Regions from separate parts of the Sphingomonas sp. Marseille-Q8236 genome, predicted to be linked through region 1. Evidence: riboswitches for the same ligand, from Rfam matches in the RefSeq annotation. Region 1 holds a riboswitch; the other holds the start of a gene.

Region 1 (9,717 bases):
CCACCGCATCCGCCGTCAGCGACTCGAACGGCGGCGGGTTCCACGGCTCATGCCAGTCGGGTGACAGCAGCAGTGCGGGATAGGCGATCTCGCCGACCCGAAAGCCCGTGGCGGCAAAGCCCCGGACGATCGGGCCGGGCGCGGTGGGATCGCGCGTGATGCGGATCGAGTCGCTCATCCTTCGCGCGGCGTGATCCGCTCGGCGTCGGCGACGCTACGCTTGTCAGTGGTGCCCGGCTTCTCGCGGTTCGGCTCGGCGCGCAGGCCCAGCGTGATGAGCAGCGAGGACGAGACATAGATGGACGAATAGGTGCCGACCACGATGCCCAGGATCATCGCCGCGGTGAAGCCGCGCAGCACATGGCCGCCGAGCAGCAGCAGCGCGATCAGCGCCAGCAGGATCGTGACCGAGGTCATCACCGTGCGCGGCAGCGTCTCGTTCACCGACAGGTTGATGATCTCGCGCATGTCCATCTTGCGATAGCGGCGCATATTCTCGCGGATACGGTCGTCGATGACGATCTTGTCGTTGATCGAATAGCCGATGATCGTCAGGAACGCCGCGATGATCGTCAGGTCCAGCTCGAACTCGGTGATCGCAAAGAAGCCTAGCGTGACGAGAAGGTCGTGGACGATCGCGACGATGGTCGACACGCCGAACTGCCATTCGAAGCGGAAGATGGCGAACAGGCCGATGCCCAGGATCGCCAGGACGACCGCGAGCACGCCGTGCTTGATCAACTCGCCCGAGACCTTGCCCGACACCGTGTCGTAACGGCTGAAGGTCGCGCCGGGGAATTGCTGGCCCAGCGCCGCTTCGACCTTGCGGACGACGGCGTTGGTCGCGCCTTCGTCCTTGGACGCGGGCACGGGCAGGCGGATGCTGATCGTCCGGCCGTCACCGACCGTCTGGATATTGGCTTCGCCCACGCCCAGCCCGTCAACGACCGAGCGGACCCGGTCGGCCGAAGGCGGGGTGGGGAATTTCTCTTCGATCATCAGGCCGCCGACAAAGTCGACGCCCAGATTGAGGCCCTTGGCGAAGGTGACGCCGACCGCGAGCAGGGTGAGCGCGAGCGTCAGCCCGAACGCCCAGCCGCGCAGGCGGACAAAGTCGATGTTCGTATTGTCGGGGACGAGTTTCAGGAGGCGCATGATCTGTTCTCCTGCCTCAAATATTGATGGTCTTGGGCTTTTCGCGGCGCAACCACAGCGCCACGAGCATCCGCGTGAAGGTAACGGCGGTGAACACGCTGGTCACGATGCCGATCAGCAGCACGACCGCGAAGCCCTTGACTGGGCCCGAGCCGAGTACGAGCATGATGATGCCGGAAATGGCGTGGGTCACGTTCGCCTCGAAGATGGTGCGGCTGGCTTCCTTGTAACCCAGCTCGACCGCCTGGACGACGTTTCGCCCGCGCCGCCGTTCCTCGCGGATACGCTCATTGATCAGCACGTTGGCGTCGACCGCGGTACCGATGGTCAGGATGAAGCCCGCGATACCCGGCAGGGTCAGCGTCGCGTTCAGCATCGCCATCACCGCCAGGATGACCAGCACGTTGATGACGACCGCGATGTTCGCATAGATACCGAACCGGCCATAGGTGACGGCCATGAACACGATCACCGCGACCGCTGCGATCGCCGAGGCGAGAATGCCCTTGCGGATCGAGTCGGCGCCCAGATCGGGGCCGACGGTGCGCTCTTCGACGACCTTCAGATCGACCGGCAGCTTGCCCGAGCGCAGCGAAATCGCGAGCTGGTTGGCGGTGTCGACGGTGAAGTTGCCGCTGATCGAGGCGCGACCGCCCAGGATCGGTTCGTTGATATTGGGGGCCGACAGCACTTGGCCATCGAGGATGATGGCGAATGGCTTGCCGGTATTTTCCTGCGTGATCCGCGCGAACTTGCGACCGCCCTGCGCGTCGAAGGTGATCGCCACCTGCGGCGCGTTGGTCTGCTGGTCGAAGGTCTGCTGCGCGTCGATCAACTGGTCGCCGGAGATGATGACCGGCCGCTTGACCGCGATCACCGGCGCGCCCAGCGGATTGCCGGGATAGGGCAGGACCTGGCTGCCGGCGGGCGCATTGCCCTTGGCCACTTCCACCGGATTGGCGGTCGTGTCGACCAGCTTGAATTCCAGCTTGGCGGTCTTGCCGATCAGGTCCTTGAGCTGCTGCGGGTCCTGAAGCCCCGGCACCTGCACGACGATACGGCTGGAACCCTGTTGGAGAATCGTCGGCTCCTTGGTGCCCAGCGCGTCGATACGGCGACGTACGACCTCGGTCGCGGTCTTCATCGCGGTGTCGATCGCCTGGGTGAGACCCGCCTGGGTCGGCTTCAGGACGAAGCGCGACGTATCGACGACCTGGATGTCCCATTCGCGCTGGCCGGTCATGCCCGCCCCGCCGCCGGTGATCGACAGCAGCCGCTCACGCGCCGCATCGACCTGGGTCGGATCGCGCAGCATGAAGCTGAGCTGGCCGCCCCGGACCGAGATGTCACCGATGTCGATACGCGGATTGCCGCGCCGCATTTCGGCCGCGACCTGGTCGCGCATCGTCTCCAGCCGCGTATTGGCGAGGTCGGCGGTGTCCGCCTCCAGCAGCAGATAGCTGCCGCCCGCCAGATCGAGGCCCTTGTTCACACGCGGGTGCGGAATGCTCCCCCATGTGTTGGTGACGCTCTCCGGCAGGAAGCTCGGGATCGCCAGCAGGCACAGGGCCGCCAGCAACGCGACGATGGAAGCGACCTTCCAGCGGGGGAAATCCAGCATCGAAGGCTCAGTCGTTCGCGGGCTTGGCGGTAGGATCGACCACGTCGGTCAGCGTCGCCTTGACCACGCGGACGCGAACGTTCGGGGCGATCTCGACCTCGACCAGCGCGTCCTCGACGCGGGTCACCTTGCCGACGATGCCGCCCGCCGTGGTGACCTGATCGTTCTTCTTGACCCCCTCGACCGCGGCCTGCAGCGTCTTCATGCGGCGCTGTTGCGGACGGATCATCAGGAAATAGAAGACGACGAAGACGAGGAGCAGCGGCGCGAGGCTGAGGAACGAGGCGGCTCCGCTCGATGCGGCGGTGCCGGTTGCGGCAGCCATCACGGCGACTGGGGCGGTGAAGGGAATGAACATTCGGACCCGTCTATGCTGAATGGGCACGGGCACCCGCCGACCGCGAACGATCGACCAGCCCCCATGTCGGATAGCCTGCCCGCTACCATCGCAGGCGGACAGGCGCAATGGAGAGCCCGATGTGGGGTGGCGGCCATTGCAACATCAAGGCTTGCATCCCACGGAAAACCCGCCTAGAGGCCGCCGCTCGGTCGGGGCGTAGCGCAGCCTGGTAGCGCATCACACTGGGGGTGTGGGGGTCGCAGGTTCGAATCCTGTCGCCCCGACCAATCTTCTTCCAAAATTGGCAGATGACGGCGGAGCGGGTGAGAACCTGCTCTTTCGTTATGGGCCATATGCCGATCGCCGCCCCGGCTAAGGCCAGGGGCCGTTGGCGCCCCTTGTCCTGTCGGACGCATAGATCCCAGCCTTCGCCGGGATGACGACATCTACCGCACCGTCATGCCCGCCGCCGCGATCTGCGACAGCAGATTCGCTCGCACCGCATCCGATACCGGCGGCAACGGCCGCGCCGCCTTGCCGTGGCGCAGGCGTTCGCGGTCCTTCTCGTCCGGCTCCACCCGCCGCACCCGTACCGCCGCCTTGCCCACCGCGCGCAGGCCGAGCTGTTCGGCGGCGCCGCGCGACAGGTCGATGATCCGCGACGATCCGGCGAACGGCCCGCGATCATTGACGCGCACGATGATCCGCCGTCCCGTGCCCAGCGCCGTCACCTCAACATAGCTGGGCAGCGGCAGGGTGGTGTGCGCCGCGGTCGCCCAGCCGGGGCGGAAGCGCTCGCCATTCGCGGTGCGCTTGCCCGATTCGCTGCCATACCAACTGGCATAGCCGAGCATGTCATAGGTCGCGTCCTCGGCGGGGACATAGGTGACGCCGCGTACCGAATAGGGTTTGCCGATCCGCACCGGATAATCGCTGACCGGCCGGTAATTGCCGCCCGAGCAGGCCGCGACCAGGCTCGCCGCCGCGGGTGCCCAGCGGCGCCATCTTCTCACATCCACCATGTGATCCGGATTAAGCCGAGCGTCCGGCCCGATAAAGCGGTTTGCGCCTCCATCCGCCGCAGACTATCCCCATGCCGACCGGCAAGGGCTTTCAGCCCGCCGCCGGTCAATCGCGCCGGTGCCCCTAGGGGCTTGAAACGGGAATGGGGTGAAAATCCCTAGCTGTCCCTGCAACTGTAAGCGGTGAGCGAGCGATGCCGGTCCCTGCAATAGGGGACAGCCACTGGAGCCATCCGGGAAGGCCGTGTCGCGTTTGCTTCGACCCGCAAGCCAGGAGACCTGCCGGTGCGAGTCGCTCTTGCTGCGATCCAGGGGATGGTCATGGCTGGGATATATTGTATCATGCGAGCGACGCCCATCGGCCGAGACGAATCGGCCATCTTGCCCGGCGTGCGTCCGTGGGGTGGGATGGTGACCGCGCCAGCGGAGTTCGGCCCTTGTCGCAATGACGCCGGGGGTATCACCCATGTCCTACCATCATGCCGGAGCGCCGCGCGCCCGGTTGCCGCTGAAGAAGCGGGTCGCGCTGCTGATGGCCGCGCTGGTTTTCGTCAATATCGCCGTCTGGGGCTGGGCGCTGAGCGTGTTCGCGGGCAACAGCCTGATGCTCGGCACCGCTTTGCTCGCCTATAGCCTGGGGCTCCGTCACGCGGTCGATGCCGATCACATCGCCGCCATCGACAATGTCACTCGCAAGCTGATGCAGGACGGGCAGCGACCCATTGCGGTCGGCCTGTGGTTCGCGATCGGCCATTCCGCCATCGTGCTGATCGCGGCGACGACGGTCGCGCTCGCCGCCACGACGCTCGCCGATTTCGAGGCCTTTGGGCAGAGCGGCGGGACCATCGCCACGATCGTCTCGGCCAGCTTCCTGTTCGCGATCGCGATCATGAACCTGATCATCCTGCGCGACGTGTGGACCCGGTTCCGCCGGGTCGCGCGCGGCGAGCCGATGGCGGAGGCGGACGCCGCCATGATGTTTTCGGGGCAGGGGCCGCTGTCGCGCCTCTTTCGTCCGCTCTTCCGGCTGATCCGGCGGAGCTGGCACATGGCGCCGCTCGGCTTCCTGTTCGGACTGGGTTTCGACACCGCGACCGAAGTCGCGATTTTGGGCCTTTCGGGCGCGCACGCCGCCGACGGCATATCGCTCGGTACGATCCTGGTCTTCCCCATATTATTCGCGGTGGGCATGGCGCTGATCGACACGGCCGACGGGCTGGTGATGCTGGGCGCGTATGAATGGGCGTTCGTCCATCCGCTTCGCAAGCTCTACTATAATATGACGATCACCCTGGTCTCGGCGCTGGTCGCGCTGGTGATCGGCGGCATCCAGGCGACCGCGCTGCTCGCCGAGCGGTTCGGCTGGACGGCGGGGCCGTTCCGCTATGCCGGGGCGCTGTCGGAGCATTTCAATGTGCTGGGCTTCGCCATCGTCGGGCTGTTCGTCCTCTGCTGGGGTGCCAGCTTCCTCCTCTATCGCTGGCGCGGGTTCGCCGCGATGGAGGCGCGAATTGCAAAGCCCGGCGCGGCGGGATAAATGCCGCTCATCGGGGCCGAAAGGCCCCGAAGATCGCGCCGGTGCCCCTTGGGGCTTTGAAACGGGAATGGGGTGCAAATCCCCGGCTGTCCCTGCAACTGTAAGCGGTGAGCGAGCGATGCTGGTGCCCCATCGGAGGCACGGCCACTGGAGTGATCCGGGAAGGCGCATCCCCTCGCTTTGACCCGCGAGCCAGGAGACCTGCCGGCGTCATGGTCGCTCTTGCCTGGACCCAGGGGGTGGTCGGGGCACGGTTCTCCGTCGGGGAGCGACGAAGCCATGCGGCCGGGGCCGCATCGGTCGCCGACACGCGGGGCGGACGCATTAGACTGCGCCCGTCCGTCACCGCGCCGGCGATCGGTCCCGTGTCCGCGCTCGCTCGTCCGGCGCGTCGGAGAAATAGCATGCGTGACCTTAGCAAGGTCCCCGTCACCATCGTCACCGGCTTTCTGGGCGCCGGGAAAACCACGCTCATCAGCCACCTGATCCGCCATGCGGGCGGTCGCCGCCTGGCGGTGGTCGTCAACGAATTCGGCACGCTGGGCGTCGATGGCGACATCCTGCAATCCTGCGCCATCCCCGATTGCCCGGCGGAGAATATCGTCGAGCTGGCCAATGGCTGCATCTGCTGCACCGTCGCGGACGACTTCATCCCGACGGTCGAAAAGCTGCTGGCGATGGAGCCGCGCCCCGATCACATCCTGATCGAGACCTCAGGGCTCGCGCTGCCCAAGCCGCTGCTGAAGGCGTTCGACTGGCCCGCCATCCGCTCGCGCATCACCGTCGACGGCGTGGTGGCACTGGCCGATGCGGAGGCCGTTGCGGCGGGCCGCTTCGCCCCCGATCTCGACGCGGTGGAGGCGCAGCGCGCCGCCGACCCCAGCCTGGACCATGAAACCCCGCTGTCCGAGGTGTTCGAGGATCAGCTGGCGTGCGCCGACCTCGTCCTTCTGACCAAGGCCGATCTGGCCGGGCCGGAGGGCATCGCCAAGGCACGCGCGATCATCGCCGCCGAGGCCCCGCGCCCGCTGCCCATGGTCGAGGCGGTCGACGGCATCGTCTCCGCCGAGATCGTGCTGGGCCTAGAAGCCGCCGCCGAGGACGACATCGCCGCGCGCCCCTCGCATCATGACGGTGCGGACGATCACGAGCATGACGATTTCGACAGCATCTCGGTGATGCTGGGCGAGGTGGAGAGCCCCGAGGCAATCGCCGCGCGCATCGTGACGCTCGCCGAGCAGCAGGATATCCTGCGGGTAAAGGGTTATGCGGCGGTCGCGGGCAAGCCGATGCGGCTGCTGGTCCAGGCGGTCGGTCGCCGGGTGCGCACCAGCTACGACCGTCCCTGGGGTGCGGGCGAGCCGCGCGGCACCCGTCTGGTCGTCATCGCCGAGCATGATCGGATCGACCGCGCCGCGATCGAGGGTGTGCTGAAGGGCTAACGCGCGTGCATCTCGTCTTTCGCGAGAGCCATGGGCTGGAGGAACAGGCGGTTCCGCAGGATCTGGGGCAACGCCCCGGTGATGTGGTGGTGCTGTCCTTTTCCGACAGCGACCTGAGCGCCTTTGCGGCGGGCTGGCGGGCGGGGGGATTCCCCTGGTCGCTGCGGCTCGCCAATCTGGCGGCGCTGGTCCATCCGCTGTCGGTCGACACCTATGTCGAACAGACGCTGGCGCATGCGAAGGCGATCCTGATCCGGTTGATCGGCGGGGCGGCCTATTGGGAATATGGCCTGCGCGAAGTCGAGCGGCTGGCGCGCGAGCGCGGCATCGCGCTGGCGGTGCTGGCGGCGGACGGGCGCGAGGATCGACGGCTGGCGGCAGCCTCGACGGTGGACGACGCGATGGTGCGAAGGCTGACCGCGCTGTGCGATGCGGGCGGGGCGCAGGCCGCCGCCCTGGCGCTGGCCGAATTGTCCTCGACCCTGATGGTCCGCGGAGGCGGCTTCGCGGTGGCGCCGGTCGGTGGCTGGTCGCCGGAAGGCGTCACCTGTCCGGCCGCGTCCCTGTTGACGATCTGCCGCCCCCGCGTTCTGATCATCTTCTACCGCGCTTATCTGGTCGCCGCCGATCTGGAGCCGATCGCCTCCCTTCACGCCGCCTTGGCGACACGCGGTTTCGATCCCGTCGCGCTGTTCGTCCCTTCGCTGAAAGCCGAGGGGGCGGGGCCTTGGGTTGCGCGCTGGGTGGAGGCGCTGGCTCCGGCGGCGATCGTCAACGCGACCGCCTTCTCGGCCAAGGGCGAGGACGACGCCACGCCATTGGATGGCGCGGGCGTGCCGGTGTTTCAGGTCGCGCTCGCGACCAGCGACCGCGAGGGCTGGGCGGGTTCGACGCGGGGCCTGTCACCCGCCGACCTCGCCATGCATGTCGTCCTGCCCGAAATCGACGGACGGTTGTTCGCGGGGGTCGTCAGCTTCAAGCAACCGGGCGAGCGCGACCCCGATTTCGACGTGGCGTTGCGCCTTCACCGTGCCGAATCGAGCCGCATCGAAGCGGTCGCCGACCGGGTGACGGGCTGGACGACGCTCGCCGCGACCCCGGCGGCGAAGCGGCGGCTCGCCATCCTGCTGTCCACCTATCCGGGCAAGGATTGGCAGGCGGCGCATGCGGTCGGACTGGACGGTTTCGCCTCGGCGCAAGCGATCCTCGGCGATCTGCGCGCGGCCGGTTATGATGTGGAAGCCCCGTCGGATTTACCCGCCGCGTTGCTCGCCAACCGGATCGCATGGCCGGTGGCGGCGTATCACGACGCACTTTCCACATTACCCGAAGCGTTGCGCGCCGATCTGATCGAAAACTGGGGCGCGGTCGAGCAGGACCCGCTGGTCGAGGGCGATGCCTTCCACTTCCCCGCGCTGGCGCTGGGCAAGGCGATCGTCGCGCTCCAGCCCGAACGCGGCCGACCGAGCGCGCGGGGCGAGGATTATCACGACCTGTCGCGCTGTCCGCGTCATTCGTACGTCGCCTTCTACCTCTGGCTGCGTGCGCAAGCGATCGACGCGCTGGTCCATGTCGGCGCGCATGGCACGCTGGAGTGGTTGCCCGGCAAGGCGGTTGCGCTGTCCGACGCCTGCTGGCCCGAGGCGCTGACGCGCGACTGGCCCGTCCTCTATCCCTTCATCGTCAACGATCCGGGCGAGGCGGCGCAGGCCAAGCGGCGGCTGGGTGCGGTGACGGTCGGCCATGTCCCGCCGGCGCTGGTCCAGGCGGAGACGGGCGCGGGGCTCGGACGGCTGGAGGCGCTGCTGGACGAGTACGCCAATGCCGATGGCCTCGACCCCGCGCGCCGCGACCGGCTGCGCGGCCTGATCGCCGAAGAGGCGGACAGCGTCGGGCTGGGCGAGACGCTGGGGCTGGCGGGAGCGGAGGATCCGCTCGCCCGGATCGATGCCTTTGTCTGCGACGTGAAGGACAGCCAATTCGGCGAGGGGCTCCATGTCTTCGGGCGTGGCGAACAGGGCGCGGCCGAGCGGGCCGGGCTGCTGGCGGGGCTGGACGGAAAACGCGTTCCGGCGGGGCCATCGGGTTCGCCCTACCGGGGCCGTGCCGATGTGCTGCCGACCGGGCGCAACCTCTACGCCATCGATCCCCGCGCGGTGCCGAGCCGCGCCGCGCAGACGCAAGGGGTCAAGCTCGCCGAGGAACTGATCCGGCGGCACATGCAGGAGGAGGGCGATCACCTGCGCACCCTGATCGTCGATCTCTGGGGATCGGCAACGATGCGCACCGCGGGCGAGGAATTCGCCATGGCGCTCCACCTGATCGGGGTCGAGCCGCTATGGGACCATCGCTCGGAGCGGGTGACGGGGTTCGAGGTGATGCCGTTGATGCGCTTCGATCGGCCGCGCGTCGATGTGACGCTGCGCGTGTCGGGGTTGTTCCGCGATGCCTTCCCGCATCTGGTTGCCCTTTTCGGGCAGGCGGTGCGCGCGCTGGGGCAGCGCGACGAGGAACCGGAATGGAACCCCTTTGTCGGGCAGGCGACCCCGCGCGTCTATGGCCCCGCACCGGGGCGCTATGGCATCGGGCTCGACCCCGAA
Region 2 (4,848 bases), 400 kb from region 1:
GGTCGTAATGGCCGCCGACGGTCAGGGTGGTCCGCTCGCCGATCTTGAGCGACCCCGTCGCATAGGCGGCAACGCGGTTGCGGTGCGCGGTGTCGAAGAACTGATCCTGATCCTGGCCCATCACCCCGAAGCGGAAGCCCAACCGATCGCTGGCGGGGAGCGAGGCGTCCAACTCCAGCCGGACATTGTCGAAGCTGCCCAGTCCCGCCACCGCCTGCACCCGCGCTGTGTCGAGCGGGCGCTTGCGCACCAGGTTGATGCTGCCCGCCGGATTGCCCGCCCCGCTGAACAGCCCGGCGGGGCCGCGCAGCACTTCGACTCGGTCATAGAAGAACAGGTCCGGCACCACGGCGGGGAAAGCCAGCGCGAAGGTGGGTACGCCATCGATCAGGTAATTGTTGATCGCGAACCCGCGCGAGAAATAGGACGGGTCCTCGCTGCCCACGCCGTTGACGGTGATCCCGTTGGTCGCGGTCAGCGCGTCCTCCAGCGTGAAGAGATTCTGCGCCTCGATCTGGTCGCGCTCGATCACCGTGACGGTGTTGGGAATGTCCTTGAGCGGGGTGACGGTCTTGCCCACCTCTCGGCCATAGCTTTTGCCCAGCACCACGATGTCGTTGCCGGTCTGGTCGAGGTCGTCACGCTCGGCCGACGGCACGGTGCGATCCGCCATGACCGGCGGTCCCACTTCGGCAAGCGCCGGTGCCGCCACCCCCGACAAAGCCAGCGCAAGCGTCTTCAATGCCGAACCAGTCAGCATGTCGTTCCCCATCTTCTATTGATATGCAGTCGCAATAGAGGGGGTGGGCATCGGGGTAAAGCGAAATCATGACAAAAACATCATGATCCTGAACGGCCTGGTTCTAGCGACCCCTGCGCCTTCTCTTCCCGGTCGGAGACATGCCCTCGGGCGGCTCGGTGGATTCGACCAGTTCGACCACGTCAAAAGCATAGCCGACCCAGCCGCGCTGGCGCATCGCCTCGGCCATGGCGGCGTCGTTGGCCTGCGCGTCCTTCCGCGACTTGGCATGGCCCCAGAAGACTTCGGTGCGTCCGCCACCCAGATCGGCGACGATCCGCCAATAATGGGTGAAGGGGGCGGAGGTGGGGCCGATCGTTTTCACATAGCCATCGGGCATCGTCGCGGTCAGATAGCGGGTCTTGCGTGCCATGACGCCGCCATAGCGCGGTTCGCCCGCTCGCTCATCCCGCTTGACGACGTGATGGCGTCGCGCCTACCGATGCGACGCCGGAATGTTCCGGCAATGATCGCGCCGGTTCCCCCGACAAGGGGGATTAAAAGGGAACGCGGTGAGGGCGGCGACGCCCGAATCCGAGGCTGTCCCTGCAACTGTAAGCGGTGAGCGGAGGCGCAACGGACCGGTGAAGACCGGGCCAGCCACTGGGGCAACCTGGGAAGGCGCGCCATTCGCGATGACCCGTGAGCCAGGAGACCTGCCGGCGTCAGGTCGCTCATGCCTGGTCCAGGGGATGGCCGAGGCTAAGGTCCTTTCCGACGAGCGACGCCAATGGTGGCGGAGGCGCAATGGTTTGCCATGGCGAGTGCGGAATAGCGTCCGGTACGCATGGCATCCGGCCGTTCGGAAACGCAACGGAAGGCCTCGGCTTGTTCGCGACAGGACGCTATGGACTATAGAATGATATATCGTAACGGATTCGCATGGGCGCAATGGAGCCTGTGGAGTGGTGCCGCGCTTCTGCTCGGGGCCGGGGAAGCCAGCGCGCAACGGGCAGAGAGGCCGGGGGCCGAGGGGCAGGGGGCGGATGCCACCGTCTTGGTCGTCGGCACGCGCGAGAAACAGGCGTTGGACACACCCAATGCCACGGCCAGCCGGCTGGGCCTGACCCCGCTGGAAACGCCCGCGAGCATCGTGTCGCTGGACGGCGAGACGATCCGCGCGCGGGGCGACCTGTCGATCGTCGAGGCGGAGGCGCGCGCACCGGGCATCGCCAGCGTCGCCAATCCCGGCAATGGCGGCACCGCGCTGTCGGCCCGGGGCTTTTCGGGCCAGGGATCGGTGCTGCAACTGATCGATGGGGTGCGGCTGTTCCCGGCGGCGGGGACGATCACCTTTCCGACCGATCCCTGGATGGTCGAGCGGATCGATATACTCAGCGGCCCCGCGTCGGTCCTGTACGGGCAGGGCGCGCTGGGCGGCGCGGTCAATGTCGTGATGCGGGGGCCGACCGCCCGAACCCATGGCCAGGCCGAGATCGGATATGGCGCGCAGGACAGTTTTCGCGCAAGCGCCGGGATTGGCGGGCCGCTGGGCGATAGCTTGGGCTACCGCGTCGATGCCAGCTATCGCCGATCGGACGGCTATGTCGATCGGGGGCATTCGGACGGCGTCGCGCTGTCGGGGACGTTGAAATGGACGCCATCGCCGGTCTTCGCGGTGACGGTGCGCGGCGATCATGGCGACCAGCGGCCGATCGGCTATTTCGGCACGCCGCTGATCGACGGGAAACTCGATCTGCGGATACGCGACCGCAACTATAATGTCGGTGACAGTCGGATGCGGTTTCGCGATGACCGTGCCTCGGTCCGGATCGACTGGACGCCGAGTGCGAATGTCAGCCTGTCCAACATCGCCTATTATCTGACCAGCGATCGATTCTGGCGCAACCTGGAGGAATATTGCTGGGTCTCCGCAAACGGCCGGTGCGCGGACGGTTCGACGGGCATGCCGGGCACGATCCGGCGGAGCAGCAATTACGGCATTCGCCACGACCAGACCCAATGGGGCGATCAGGCGAGTGTGACGTGGCGCGCCGGGCTGGCCCCCGGCATCGCCAATGCGCTGGTGATCGGCGGGGAGGCCAATCTGGTCCGCTTCACCCATGAGAATGACTTCGGGTCGGACGGGCAGGTCGACGCGGTCGATCCCTTTGCCTTCGATCCGGGCCGTTTCCTGGATACGCAGGGGATCGCGCCCCGTTACCGGACCCGCACGGCGGCGCTGGCAATATTTGCCGAGGATCGGGTGACGCTGGGCCGCCACTGGTCGGTGGTCGGCGGCTTCCGCTACGAGGAAAATCAGGTGAGGCGCTGGGCAATCGCCTATCCGGGGGGCGTGCGGACCGACAGCTTCGCCTTCGAAAAGACCTTCCGCAACGCCACCTGGCGGGCGGGCGTCGTCTATCAGCCCATGCCGACCCTGTCGCTCTACGGCCAATATGCCACGGGCGTCGATCCGCTGGGCACGCTGACCACCGTGTCGACGGGGCAGGTGGCGTTCAGCAATGCGCGCGGCAACCAGATCGAGGCCGGAGCCAAATGGCTGTTCCTGAACGGGCGCGGCACCGCGGCGCTGGCGGCCTATCGCATCGTGAAGACCGGACTGCTGGCGCAGCGCACTCTGTCGAGCCCGGTCGAACAGGTCGGGCAGCGATCCGCGCAAGGCGTGGAGGCGGCGGTGACGCTCGACCTGCCGCAGGGGTTCGGGATCGATGCCAATGGCACGCTGCTGGACGCGCGGTTCGACGATTTCCGTTCGGGCGGGACCGACTATGGCGGGCGGACGCCGCCCAATGTGCCCGAGGCGCTTGCCAATCTCTGGCTGCGCTGGGACGCCACGACGCGGGTCCAGGCCCGCGGTGGCCTGCGCTATGTCGGGCGGCGCTTCTCGGACAATGGCAATGCCTTTCGCATTCCCGGCTATGCGACGGTGGATGCCACCCTGTCCTATGCGCTGACTCCGCAAATGGCGGTCGATGTCCGAGTCTACAACCTGTTCGACAAGGCCTATGCGATCACCGCCTATGGCGACCAGCAATGGATATTGGGGCGTCCGCGCTCGCTGGACATCGGCCTTCGTGCCGCGTTCTGATCGATCCTGGGGAAGGGCGGCCGTGCGGCTGGCCTTCCTCACCCATCGCTGGGCGGGGATCGTCGCCTGCCTGTTCTTCGCGATGTGGTTCGCAAGCGGGCTGGTGATGATCTACGTGCCCTATCCCGCGCTGCCCCCGGCGGATGCCTGGGCGGGGGCGGAGCCGATCGACTGGAGCCGGGTCGTCCATCCGCCCGCCGGGACCGAAGCCCGGCGGATCACGCTGGAGATGCGCGACGGCGCGCCGGTCTGGCGGATCGAGGACGGGGAGGGCGACACCCGCATCCTGTCGGCGGCGACGGGCATCGCCCCCGGTGCGGTCGATGCCCCGCTGGCCGCCCGCGTGGCGGCTCGCTTCGGACGGGCATCGGTCGAGCATGTCGAGCGGGTTACCCGCGACCAATGGACCGTCGCGGGTGGATTCGACCGGCATCGGCCCTTGTGGAAGGCGACGTTGGCCGATGTCGCCGGGACCCAGATCTATATCTCCGACCTGACCGGCCAGCCGGTGCAGCGAACGACCCGGGGGCAGCGCTTCTGGAACTGGCTGGGATCGGTACCGCACTGGATCTACCCGACGGTGCTGCGCCGGGACAATCAGGCATGGCGGCAGGTCGTCATGTGGCTGTCCGGCCCGTGCATCGCAGTGGCGCTGACCGGAATGTGGATCGGCATCTTGCGGATGCGGATCGGGCGGCGGCGTTATCGCGGCGGGCGGGTGACGCCCTATCATGGCTGGATGGTCTGGCATCATGTCAGCGGCCTGCTGGGGGGCGTGATGCTGACGACCTGGATCGTCAGCGGATGGTTGTCGGTCGATCCGTGGCATGGCTTTGCCGGAGGCGTCGCACCCGAGGCAGCGATGCGCGCCTATGCGGGACAGGCGGGCTCACCCCGAGCGCTGGGCCGGTTGCGGCAGATCGCCCAAGGTGCGCGAAGCGTCGAATGGAGCGGCGATGCCGGGCTCCGCCGGATCGCGATCGATCGTGCCTCCCCG

What was found. A riboswitch is a leader RNA that binds a small molecule or an ion and turns the genes downstream of it on or off. The one in region 1 is predicted to bind cobalamin.
Region 2: another riboswitch for cobalamin. It lies ahead of ACWPWT_RS03395 (TonB-dependent receptor); the one in region 1 lies ahead of ACWPWT_RS01605 (HoxN/HupN/NixA family nickel/cobalt transporter).

What each region holds. Positions count from the first base shown of each region.
Region 1 covers NZ_CBCOPO010000001.1:339,162-348,878, reverse strand. Annotated here, with positions in the region: gene ACWPWT_RS01635 (MTH938/NDUFAF3 family protein) at 1-178, opposite strand, end outside; gene secF (protein translocase subunit SecF) at 175-1,155, opposite strand; gene secD (protein translocase subunit SecD) at 1,172-2,776, opposite strand; gene yajC (preprotein translocase subunit YajC) at 2,784-3,134, opposite strand; tRNA gene ACWPWT_RS01615 (tRNA-Pro) at 3,327-3,403, shown strand; gene ACWPWT_RS01610 (septal ring lytic transglycosylase RlpA family protein) at 3,563-4,129, opposite strand; cobalamin riboswitch at 4,238-4,439, shown strand; gene ACWPWT_RS01605 (HoxN/HupN/NixA family nickel/cobalt transporter) at 4,605-5,675, shown strand; cobalamin riboswitch at 5,698-5,898, shown strand; gene cobW (cobalamin biosynthesis protein CobW) at 6,080-7,117, shown strand; gene cobN (cobaltochelatase subunit CobN) at 7,123-9,717, shown strand, end outside.
Region 2 covers NZ_CBCOPO010000001.1:736,822-741,669, reverse strand. Annotated here, with positions in the region: gene ACWPWT_RS03405 (TonB-dependent siderophore receptor) at 1-760, opposite strand, end outside; gene ACWPWT_RS03400 (hypothetical protein) at 864-1,172, opposite strand; cobalamin riboswitch at 1,259-1,477, shown strand; gene ACWPWT_RS03395 (TonB-dependent receptor) at 1,659-3,851, shown strand; gene ACWPWT_RS03390 (PepSY domain-containing protein) at 3,784-4,848, shown strand, end outside.